Regions from separate parts of the Micromonospora sp. NPDC000121 genome, predicted to be linked through region 2. Evidence: riboswitches for the same ligand, from Rfam matches in the RefSeq annotation. Region 2 holds a riboswitch; the other holds the start of a gene.
What was found. A riboswitch is a leader RNA that binds a small molecule or an ion and turns the genes downstream of it on or off. The one in region 2 is predicted to bind cyclic di-AMP.
Positions count from the first base shown of each region.

Region 1: linked by a shared signal. The riboswitch ahead of ACFY23_RS06955 (hypothetical protein) and the one ahead of ACFY23_RS20950 (C39 family peptidase) in region 2 are both predicted to bind cyclic di-AMP.

Region 1 is NZ_JBIAZP010000002.1:200,380-206,049, reverse strand. Features, by position in the region: gene ACFY23_RS06970 (alpha/beta hydrolase) at 1-71, shown strand, start outside; gene ACFY23_RS06965 (AAA family ATPase) at 288-2,405, shown strand; gene ACFY23_RS06960 (cation diffusion facilitator family transporter) at 2,496-3,413, shown strand; cyclic di-AMP (ydaO/yuaA leader) riboswitch at 3,567-3,698, shown strand; gene ACFY23_RS06955 (hypothetical protein) at 3,712-4,770, shown strand; gene ACFY23_RS06950 (SRPBCC family protein) at 4,924-5,391, opposite strand; gene ACFY23_RS06945 (PfkB family carbohydrate kinase) at 5,569-5,670, shown strand, end outside.
Region 2 is NZ_JBIAZP010000007.1:150,664-156,333, reverse strand. Features, by position in the region: gene ACFY23_RS20965 (bifunctional cytidylyltransferase/SDR family oxidoreductase) at 1-162, shown strand, start outside; gene ACFY23_RS20960 (CDP-glycerol glycerophosphotransferase family protein) at 199-1,923, shown strand; gene ACFY23_RS20955 (alpha/beta fold hydrolase) at 1,946-2,689, opposite strand; gene ACFY23_RS20950 (C39 family peptidase) at 2,796-3,641, opposite strand; cyclic di-AMP (ydaO/yuaA leader) riboswitch at 3,862-4,003, opposite strand; gene ACFY23_RS20945 (hypothetical protein) at 4,290-5,048, opposite strand; gene ACFY23_RS20940 (hypothetical protein) at 5,259-5,670, opposite strand, start outside.

The DNA of each region.
Region 1 (5,670 bases), on a different contig from region 2:
TGGGCGGCGTGCTCCGCCAGGTGCTCGCCGGCGCCCGCTCCGCCGCTCCCGCCACCACCCGGCAGGGGTGACGCGGGCAGCCCGGAAGGGGGCACGCGGGCGAGGGCGGAAGGGGGCACCCGGGCAGCCCGGAAGGGGGCAGGCGGGCAGGGCGGGCAGGGTGACGTGGGCTCCTTTCCCGCACCTCAGGCGCGGCTGGTTGCGCGCGGGCCGTACCCTCTTGCGGTTGGCCTGGCGCGGTTCGCGCGGTTCGCGTCGCCCGCCGCCGACGTCAGGAGGAGCGACCGTTGACCGACCAGACCACCCTGGCGCAGGAGACCGCCGTCGAGCAGCGGCACCTCGACCGGGTGTACGCCCGGCTGGCCGAGCTGCGCCGGTCGGCGGTCCGCGCCGAGAAGGAGGGCTACCGGCTCGCCCGGGTCGGCAACTTCGGGGCGCTGGTCGAGCGGGACGCGATGGTGTTCCACGCCGCGCAGCGGCGGCACGTGCTGGACGCCGAGCACGAGGGGCTGGTCTTCGGCCGGCTGGACCTGCGCGACCGGCAGGTGCTGCACGTCGGGCGGCTCGGCATCCGGGACGAGGACGCGACCACCCTGGTGGTCGACTGGCGGGCCCCGGCCGCCGCCGCCTTCTACCAGGCCACCCCGGCGGAGCCGCTGGGCGTGGTGCGGCGGCGCATGATCCAGTCCTCCGGTGAGCGGGTCACCCGGATCGAGGACGACCTGCTCGATCCCGCCGCCGCGCCCGCCGACATGGCGGTGGTCGGCGACGGCGCGCTGCTCGCCACGTTGTCGAAGGCCACCGGCCGGGGCATGCGGGACATCGTCGCCACCATCCAGCGGGAGCAGGACGAGGCGATCCGGTCCCCCGGTTCCGGGGTGACGATCGTGTCCGGCGGGCCGGGTACCGGCAAGACGGCGGTCGCCCTGCACCGGGCCGCGTACCTGCTCTACTCCGACCGCAGCCGGTACGCCGGCGGCGGCATCCTGGTGGTCGGCCCGTCCTCGGTATTCGTCGAGTACATCGCCTCGGTGCTGCCCTCGCTCGGCGAGGACACCGCCACGCTGCACTCGCTGGGCGCCCTGTTCCCGGGCATGAGCGCCACCCGCACCGACCCGCCGGCCGTGGCGGCGGTCAAGGGCTCGCTGCGGATGCGCCGGGTGCTGGAACGGGCGGCCCGGGACGCGGTGCCGGACGGCCCGGCCGAGCTGCGCCTGCTCTACCGGGGCGAGCTGCTCCGGCTGGACCGCCGCGAGTTGGACGCCATCCGGGAGCGGGCGATGCCGCGGGGCGCCCGCCGCAACGAGGTGCGCCGGGCCGGCTTCGACGGCGTGTTCGCCGCGCTCTGGGCGCAGGCCCGCCGGCTGGGCATCGGCCGGCTGCCCGAGCAGCGCGCCTTCGAGGACGAGATCGCCGAGCGGCCGGAGTTCCGGGAGTTCCTCAAGGCCTGGTGGCCCCGGCTGCACCCCCGGCACGTGCTGGGCTGGCTGGCCCGCCCTGACCGGCTGCGCCGGTACGCCGGCGGGATCCTCTCCGGCGCCGAGATCCGGCTGCTGACCGACGCGTACCGGAGCCTGGACCGCGCCGGGCTGACGATCGCCGACATCGCGCTGCTGGACGAGCTGGACGCGCTGCTCGGCAAGCCGATGAAGCCGGCCCGGCCGAAGCGGGACCCGTTCCGGCTGGCCAGCGGGGTCCGCGAGCTGAGCACGTTCGCCGACCGGCAGCGCGCGGCCCGCGAGGCGGCGCGGCAGCGCCCGGAGGACTACCGGGAGTATGCGCACGTGGTGGTCGACGAGTCGCAGGACGTCTCGCCGATGCAGTGGCGCATGATCGGCCGGCGCGGGCGGCTGGCCTCGTGGACGGTGGTGGGCGACCCGGCGCAGACGGCATGGACCGGCGACCCGGAGGAGCTGGCCCGGGCCCGGGACCAGGCGCTGGGCCGGCGCAAGCGGCACCACTTCACCCTGACCACGAACTACCGCAACTCGGCGGAGATCTTCGCGGTGGCGGCGGCCGAGATCCGCCGGCTGCACCCGGATCTCCCGCTGCCCAGGGCGGTGCGTTCCACCGGCGTCGACCCGGTCGAGCTGCTGGTGTCGCCGGCGGAGCTGGAGACCACCGTGGTGGCGGCGGCCACGGCGCTGCTGGCCGAGGTCGAGGGCACCGTGGGCGTGATCACCCCGGTGCCCCGCCGGGACGAGGTGGCCGGGTGGCTGGGCGGGCTGGGCGCGCCGCGCCTGCAGGTGGTGACCAGCCTGGAGGCCAAGGGCATGGAGTACGACGGCGTGGTCCTGGTGGCCCCGGGCGAGATCCGAGCCGACCCGGGTTCGGGCGTACGGACGCTCTACGTCGCGCTGTCGCGGGCCACCCAGCGGTTGACCACCGTCGACCCGACCGGCTGACCCGTACCGGCCGCCGCCGGATTCACTTGCACATATTGCGATGTGAGCATAGATTGAACCGGGTCCGGACGGGTGACGGAGGGTGGGCGCGTGGGCGCAGGTCATGACCACCACCACGGGTCGGTCGCGAACGCCGCGCACCGCCACCGGGGCCGCCTCTGGGCGGCGTTCGCGCTGCTCGGCGCCCTGATGGTGGTGGAGGCGGTGGCCGCCTTCCGCACTGGTTCGCTGGCCCTGCTGAGCGACGCCGGGCACATGTTCACCGACGTGCTCGGCATCGGCATGGCGCTCGCGGCGATCACCGCGACCCGGCGCGCCGGCGCGGACCCGCAGCGCACCTTCGGCCTCTACCGGCTGGAGGTGCTGGCCGCCCTGGCCAACGCCGTCCTGCTCTCCGGCGTCGCGGTCTACGTGGTCGTCGAGGCCGTACGCCGGTTCGGCGACCCGCCGGAGGTGCTCGCCGGACCGATGCTCGCGGTCGCCGTGCTCGGCCTGCTCGCCAACGTGGCCGCCTTCGCCCTGCTGCGCTCCGGGGCGAAGGAGAGCATCAACCTTCAGGGCGCGTACCTGGAGGTGCTCGGCGACCTGCTGGGCTCACTCGGCGTGATCGGCGCGGCCCTGCTGATCGCCATCACCGACTGGTGGTGGGCCGACCCGCTGGTCGCGGTGGCGATCGGGCTGTTCATCCTGCCCCGCACCTGGCGGCTCGGGCGCGCCGCGCTGCGCATCCTGGTGCAGGCCGCGCCGGAGCACCTCGAGGTCACCAAGGTGCACGACCGACTGGCGGCCGTGCCCGGCGTCGCCGAGGTGCACGACCTGCACGTCTGGACGCTGACGTCCGGGATGGAGGTGGCCTCGGCGCACCTGACCATGGAGCCGGGCGCGGAAATCGGCGCGGTGCTCACCGCGGCCCGGACGGCTCTGCACGAGGACTTCCAGATCGAGCACGCGACGTTGCAGATCGAGCCGGGGGCGGCGCCCGGGGCCTGCGGGTCGATTGAGTGGTAATGAGCACAACCTTAAATCTGGGAGAGTATTGTTGCCTTATGCCGGATTTGACGGTAAGCGGGCAGACACCCTCAGTCACCTGCGCTGCACCAGTCACACCGGCACCGGTAGGCTCGGTTCCGGCCTCCGCCAGGCGGCACCCACCGGTGCCGGCGGTGGCCGCCGCCTAATCGCCCAGCGGGGCGAACCGGGGAACCATGTTCGTGGGGTGCATCCGCGTCAGCGGTAGGGATCTTCCGTCCCGAACCCGTCAGCTAACCCGGTCGGCGGCTGACGGAAGGACACGTGTATGCCAGTGATGGCACCTGTACGACGACGCGCCGCCCGGTTGGCGGCCCTGATCGCCGCGACGCTCGCCCTCGGCGCCGCGGTCGCCCCCGTCACCACCGCCCCCGCGGCGGCCGCCTCCCGGACCGGCCTGCTCGCCGCGGCCCCCGGTCAGGACGAGGAGGGCGGCACGCCCGCCCTGCGGGCCCAACTCGAGGCCGCCAGCAAGGGCTACCTGGACGCCAAGCGGGCGCTGGACACGTCGGTCAAGCGGCAGCAGCAGCTCGCCGCGCAGCTCAAGACGACCGAGGGCGAGCTGACCGAGCGGAGCGACAAGGTCGGCGAGATCGCCGGAGTGGCCTACCGGACCGGCCGGCTGGGCGTCGCGTCCGCCCTGCTCAACAGCAGCTCGCCGGACGGCTTCATGGACCGGGCCGCCGCCCTCGACGCGGTGGCCGCCAACGAGGACCGGGCGCTCCGCGAGCTCCAGGAGACCCGCGACCAGGCCGCCCGCACCAAGCTCGCCCTGGACGGCGAGATCCGGGAGCAGCGCAAGCAGGTCACGCTGATGGCCAAGCGCAAGGACCAGGCGGAGCGGGCGCTGACGGTGGCCAACCGGTCGCAGTCGAGCAGCGGGCCGGGCGGCAGCTCCACCGCGACGGCGAAGCCGGCCCCGCGTAACCCCGACGGGTCCTGGCCCTCCGAGTCGTGCAGCGTCAACGACCCCACCCCGGCCGACGGCTGCATCACCCCGCGCACCCTGCACGCGCTCAACCAGGCCAAGGCGGCCGGCTTCACCCGCTACGTCTCCTGCTACCGCCCCGGCGGCTCGGGCGAGCACCCGAAGGGCCGGGCCTGCGACTTCGCGGCGCAGAAGAGCGGGTTCGGCGGCGACGCCACCGGCGGCGACAGGACGTACGGCAACAACCTGGCGGCGTACTTCGTCAGGAACGCCGACCGGCTCGCCGTGCTCTACGTGATCTGGTACAGGCAGATCTGGCTGCCCAGCAGCGGATGGAAGTCGTACAGCGGCGCCAACGGCGACCCGTCCAGCGACCACACCAACCACGTACACCTGTCGGTCTACTGACGCCCCGGCCCCGGTGACCCGCCCCTCGCGGGTCACCGGGGCCGACCGTCTTACCGCGCCCACGCCTCCCCGGGACAGGTCACCTGACGGCCCCTGGCAACCCCGTACGGCCGCCGACGGCCGGGTACGCCGCCGGGTTCGCCGAAGCCCGGCTCAGGCGGGCGGCGACCCCGGCGGGCACCCGTCCAGGGCCGCGCCGAGCCGGGCGGCCAGGCCCAGGTGGGCGGCGCGCGCCTGGCGGAAGGCGTAGCCGAAGAGCGGAGCCGGCGCGGCGAGGGTGATCTCGACGTCGATCCGGACCACGCCGTCCGGCTCGGCCCGCAGCCGCGTCCGGTTGCGTACCGTGGTGGCCGGCCACTGCCGCGCCACGGTGAGGATCTCGTCCGGCCCGTCGACCAGGACGTCGGCCCGGTAGGTGACCGGCACGCGCAGCGGTCCGGCGGCCAGCCGGTCGGTGATGAGGTAGCTGGCCCGCGCGCCGCGACGGGGCGGCACCCGGCGGACCCGGACGATCAGCGGGTGCAGGTCCTCCTGCCGGGCCGGGTCCGCGAGCAACCCGGCGGCCTCGGCGAGCGAGCAGCGCGCCTGGACGGTGTAGCTGAAGGAATCCCGCCTGAGCACGCCGTCTCCCCACCGTCGCCGTCGCCCGATCGTCGCGCACCGGGCGGCGCGGTGGCAACGGCGCGCCGGTACGCGCGCGGATGCCGACCGACCCGCCGCCCGCCCGACTACCGTCGGCTGTTGACGGATCACGGTACGTGCCGACCGACGGAGGCGGAGCATGGACAGGTACGACGGATGAGCGGGCACGTGATGGTCTTCGCGCCCACGCCCCGGCTGACGGTGACCGTCGACCAGCCCAGCGACGCCCCGGAGCTGCATCTGCACCCCGGCGGCCAG
Region 2 (5,670 bases):
ACCCTGCTCGCCGCCGAGACCGTCGCCCAGGCATCGCTGGACGTGCTGATCTCGGACCTGACCGGTCAGGTCATCGACGTGCGCCGCGCGCCGGGCGAGGTGCCGGCCCAGCCGGTGCCGGGGCAGGCCGAGCGGGCCGCCAGCCCGGCGAGCGCCGGCTGACGCGGGTCTCGGGCCACGGCGGGGAACGGAGCCGACATGCGTGGTGACCTGGTCCGCAAGCTGATCGCCCGCGCCCTGGCCACCGGCCTGGCGGTGCTGGCGTTCCTCGTCGTCGCGCTGACCGGAGCGACCGGCTGGGGGCTGGGGCTGGCGGTGGCCGCCCTCGCGGCGGTCGCCTGGGAACGGCGGGTCCGCCCGGGTGCCGACAGCGTCGCCGAGACCGCCCTGGTCGCGGCGGCGGTCCTGGTCGGGTACGCCCGGCGCCTCGACGCCGGCTTCGACCCCGCGCTGGCCGCGACGGCGCTGGTCCTACTGGGGCTGGTGCTGCTCGTCGGGCCGCTGCGGGATGCCGGCGGCCTGGAGGTGCGCGCCGCGAACCTGCCGGTGCGCTCCTGGACGCCCCTGGTCGCCGCGCGTCTCGGCGACGCCCTGCTGGGGCTGCTCGCCGTGGTGGCGGCGGCCGCCGCGGCGACCCTGCCCGCCGGGGTGGCGCTGGCTGCCGTCGCGCTGGTCGCCGCCGGCGCCGGCGCGGTCGGGCTGGACCTGGCCCGGCGGCGGTTCCGGCCGGGGGCCGGCGGGTCGGCGGTCTCCCGCGCGCTGCGCCGGCACCAGCCCGAGTTCCTGCTCCACTTCTCCGCCCCGCCCGGCTCCGAGTACCAGGTCACCATGTGGCTGCCGTACCTGGAGCGGATCGGCCGGCCGTTCCTGGTCATGGTGCGGGAGCCGGAGTTCCTGCCCATCGTCGCCGCGGCCACCACGGCGCCGGTGGTCTACTGCCCGACGCTGAAGGCGATGGACGAGGCGCTCGTGCCGAGCCTGCGGGTGGCGTTCTACGTCAACCACGGCGCGAAGAACAGCCACTGCATCCGTTTCACCCAGCTCACCCACGTCCAGCTGCACCACGGCGACAGCGACAAGGCGCCCAGCGCCAACCCGGTCTCCGCCATCTTCGACCGGATCTTCGTCGCCGGTCAGGCCGCCATCGACCGGTACGCCCGCGCGGGCGTGGACATCCCGGCGGAGAAGTTCGTGGTGGTGGGTCGACCGCAGGTCGAGTCGATCGAGGTCCGCCCGGAGCCGGTGCGCGGCCTGCCGAACCCCACGGTGCTCTACACGCCGACCTGGACGGGCCACCACGCGGACGCCAACTACTGCTCGCTGCCGGTGGCCGAGGCGCTGCTGCGCGGGCTGCTGGCGCGGGGCGCGACGGTGATCCTGCGGGCCCACCCGTACACCTCGCAGAACCCGGCCTCGGCCCGGCAGTTGGGCCGGCTCACGGAACTGCTGGCCGCGGACCGGGCCCGCACCGGCCGGCCGCACGTCTTCGGCGCCGCCGCCCGCGAGCTGACCCTGACGGAGTGCGTGAACCGCTCGGACGCGCTCATCTCCGACGTGTCCGGGGTGATCTCCGACTACCTCTACTCCGGCAAGCCGTACGCGGTCACCGACATGGGCGGCGAGGGCGACCGGTTCGCCGAGCGGTTCCCCCTGGCCGGCTCGGGCTACGTGCTGCGCCGCGACATGTCCAACGTGGACGAGGTGCTGACCGCCCTGCTCGACACCGACCCGCTCGCCTCCGCCCGCTGGGCCACCCGGAGCCGCTACCTGGGCGACTTCCCGGCCGAGTCGTACGCCGAGGCGTTCCTGGACGCCGCGCGGCGGCAGCTCGACGCGGGCTGGAACCCGCCGACGCCGCGCGACGCCGCCGGGGCCGGCCTGCCGGTCGAGCCGGACGAGGCGTCCCTCTCCGCCGCCACCTGACCGGCCCGGCGCCTCGCGCGGGTCAGCGGTACGGGTCGACCAGCTCCAGGACGGCCTCGGGGGCCTCGACGTGGGCGTTGTGGCCCAGGCCGGGCAGGGTGACGACCGGCACGCCCAGCTCCTTGAGCTGGGCGTCGGTGACCATGGGGTCGTGCTCGCCACGGGCCAGCAGCACCGGCGCGTCCGTCGCCGCCAGCAGGGCCGGCAGGTCCGGCTCCCCCACCCCGAACGCGGCGGGGTCCATCGCCAGCCGCCAGCGGCCGTCGACCTGCCGCAGCCCGGCCTCGACCACGGGGTGGTCCGGCGCGAAGAGCCCGGTCAGGCCGGCCACCCGCAGGTACCGGCGGGCCGCCTCGTCCCGGCTGGCGAACCACGTCACCGGGCGGGCGGCCAACTCCTCGGCCTTCGCCAGCTCGGCCGGGGACCAGACGGCCTTGATGCCGAGCCCGACCACCGCGTCGACCGGCAGCCCGGCGCCGCGGGCGGCCAGCGCCAGCCCGACCACGCCGCCGAGGGAGTGCCCCAGCACGACGAGCCGGTCCCCCGCCGCGAGCCCCGCGGCGATCCGGTCGGCCAGCCCGGCGAACGAGTACGCCGGCAGCGGCGGCGACCAGCCGTGGCCGGCGAGGTCCGGCGCCAGCCACCGCCCCGCCCACCGGCGCTCCAGCAGCGGCGCCCAGGGCAGCCACACGTCCCCGGTCGCGCCCATGCCGTGCAGCAGCAGCAGGACGCGCCGGCCGTCCCGGTCACCCGATTCGTCGACCATAGGCCGCAGTGTGCCACCCGCCGTACGCCCCGGCGAGGGCCGTGACCCGGAGACGACATCGGGCGCCGGCTCCCGGTGGGGGAGCCGACGCCCGACGGGTGTCTTCTCAGGCGGAGTAGCCGCGGGTGGCGGCCCAGTTCGCCAGGTCGATGGTGGACATCCAGTAGGACGCGGTCGCCGGGTTCGCCGAGTCGGCGATCTTCACCAGCCGGCCCTCGTCCTGGTAGCCCACGACGGCGATGTAGTGGCCGCCGGGGAACGAGTGCCAGCCGCCGTCGGTGTCCGTGGCGCTGCCGGCGACGTTGACCACGACGCCCCGCCCGGCCGTGATGGCGGCGACCACGTCGGCCTGGAGCCGGTCCATCTGGGCCGGGGTCGCGGCGCCGCCCGGGATCATCCGGGTCCGGTACGGGTCGCCCTTCACCGTCGCGTTCAGCACCCGGGTGGTGTCCTCGGCGGAGTCGGTGCCCATCTCGTCGGTGCCCAGCGGGCCGGCGAGCTGGTCCTGGCTACGGTCGATGCCGGCGGCGCTGAGGGCGTGCCGGACGGCGGCCGGACCGCAGTTGTAGAAGGTGGTCTGGGCCTGGTAGTCGTAGTCCAGGGACTTCGCCTTCGGCGGCTTCGGCGGCTCCGGCTTGCGGGTCAGGTCCGGGTTCGGGGCGGCGCTGGTGGCGCTGGCCGAGGGGGCGGCGCTGGACGCGGCCGGGGCGCTGGCCGACGGGGTGTCCGCGACGCGGGCGTCGCCGCGCGAGGCGACGGTGCCGTCCCGCATCTCGCTCACGGCCACCGGGGCCTGTGCGGCGGCGGGTGCCTCGTCGGTGCCGGCCAGCAGCGCGCCGGTGCCCGACGCGAGCACGAGCGCCGCGGCCGACGCGGCGGCCACCTGGTACGGACGCTCGGACGTGAGGCGACGGAGCTGTCGCCTGAGGTGGTGCTTCACGGTTTCCTCCACGGGCTCGGGGGGTGAGCGGCCGCCGGTCCGGGCAGGGGGGACCGACCGCGCGGACGGCGTCCGGCGGTGGTGGACCACTCAGGGATGCGCCCGGAAATGCCGGGCGACGGGCGGTGACCGGTGGGTCAGCTCGCGGCGTGCGGCCGGGCTAGCCGGGGCACCGTGGCGCCGTGGAGGCGCCGGAACGACCGGGGGGCGGGTGGGTGCTGCACGAGGATGGAACTCCTTCCGACGCCGCCGACCGGGTTAGCTGACGGATTCGGGCGGGAAGAACGCCCTACCGCGGGCCGTGGCCCGCGGATTCACCCCGATGTTGCACTGGGTCCCCGGCTCGCCTGTGCACGATTAGGCGGGTCGGCGCGGCGTCGCCTCTTGCGATCGGGTACCGCACCGGACGGGCCGACATTACTGGCCCAGCCACGCCCTGCCAACCCGCTCCCACCTGCTTAAACCTTGATCGCGAGACTTTTTTTGCGGGCAGTTTGGCACTGACGTGACTCAATGGGATGACCGTTTCCCGGCGCACCTTTCGTCGATAACCGGACGAGTGGTGGACATCGACGCGGAATCGTCGGCGGGAATCGCCCGGGCCGCGCCGGATGACCGGTTCGGCGGCGCTGTGAGCGGCGTCACCGAAATGCCCGCGGCTCAGCCCGCCCGGGCGGGACGCCAGCGCGCGGCGAGCGTGGGCCGAAGCCCGGCGGGCTCCGGTCGGGCCGCCGGGAGCCGGCCCGGCCGGAGCCGGACCGCCGCGGCGTACGCCTCGGCGGCCAGGGCCCGCGCCGCCTCGGCGGCCAGGTCGGCGTCCCGCCACGCCGACCGTTCCCGCTCGGCGGCGGCCCGGTGGTCGGCCCGCCTCGCGTCGCGTACCGCCCGGGCCAGCGCGATCTCCTGCTCGACCGGGTGCCGGCGGGGATCCCAGCCCGCCCGGTGGCCGAACACCTCGCGGAGTTGGCGGGCGGAGAGATCACCGCGCCAGTGGGCCGCCACCGCCGCCTGGTGCAGCCAGCGCTCGCGGGCGGCGTACTCGGCGGGCGTGCGCGGGGTGCGCGGGGCGGGCAGGGCGGCGGCCCAGGTGAAGCGGCGGGCGGCGGTCTCCGCCTCGTCGTACGCCCGCCAGGCCCGGTCGGCCTCCTCCTGCGCGGCGAGCCAGTCGGCCCGCCGCCGCCGGGCGGTCCGGGCGGCCCGGTCCGCCGCGACGGCCACCTCCTCGGCGTAGCGGCGCAGGTCGGCCGCCTCCGCCGCCGGGTCGACCGCGGGCGGGGCGGCCGGCTCGTCGGCGGGCGCGACCCGCTCGGGACGGGCGACCAGCACGGCGAGCACGGTCAGGGCCAGCAGGAGCAGGGCGGACCAGATGGCGGCGGCCCGCGGCACCTCGATCAGGAACTGGTAGACGACGGTCTCCATGGTCGGCACCTCACGGGGAAGCGAGTGCGGCAGCGGGGCGCACGCGGCGCCCGGGTGGCGGGGCGCGGCAGCGCCACGTCCCGCCGGCGGACGGGTGCGTGTGGTGGACGGCGAAGGAAGGGCGCATCGCGCGACGCCGGTAGCGGTAGGGACCCTGCCTGACGCGTGCAGCGGGCGCGGTCGCGGGGCGCGGGCCCCGCGGGTGGCGGATCAGCCGCGCGGCGGGCCCCGGGGGCCGGCGGCGCCCGGGGTGCGCCCGGCCGGCGCGGGGGCCGGGCCGGGGGCGACGGCCCCGGCCGGGTCGGCCGGAGCGGCGGGGTGGCCGGGACCGGTGGCCGCCCGGTCGACGGCGCCGGCAGCCCGGTCGACGGCGCCGGCAGCCCGGTCGACGGGAGGCCGACCGACGACGACACAGGGGTCGGCGACGGCGCGGTGGTCGACGACGGCCACCGTGGCCACCGTGCCGCGCGGGTCGACGGGCGCCAGCGTGACGGGGAGCGCCGGCGCCGGGAGCGCCGGCGCCGGGGGCGCCAAGGCGTCAGCCGGGGGCACCCAGGTGTCGATCGAGGGCGCTCCGACCTGGGTCGGGGAGGCGGCGGGGAGGGCCCCGGCGCCGACGGCG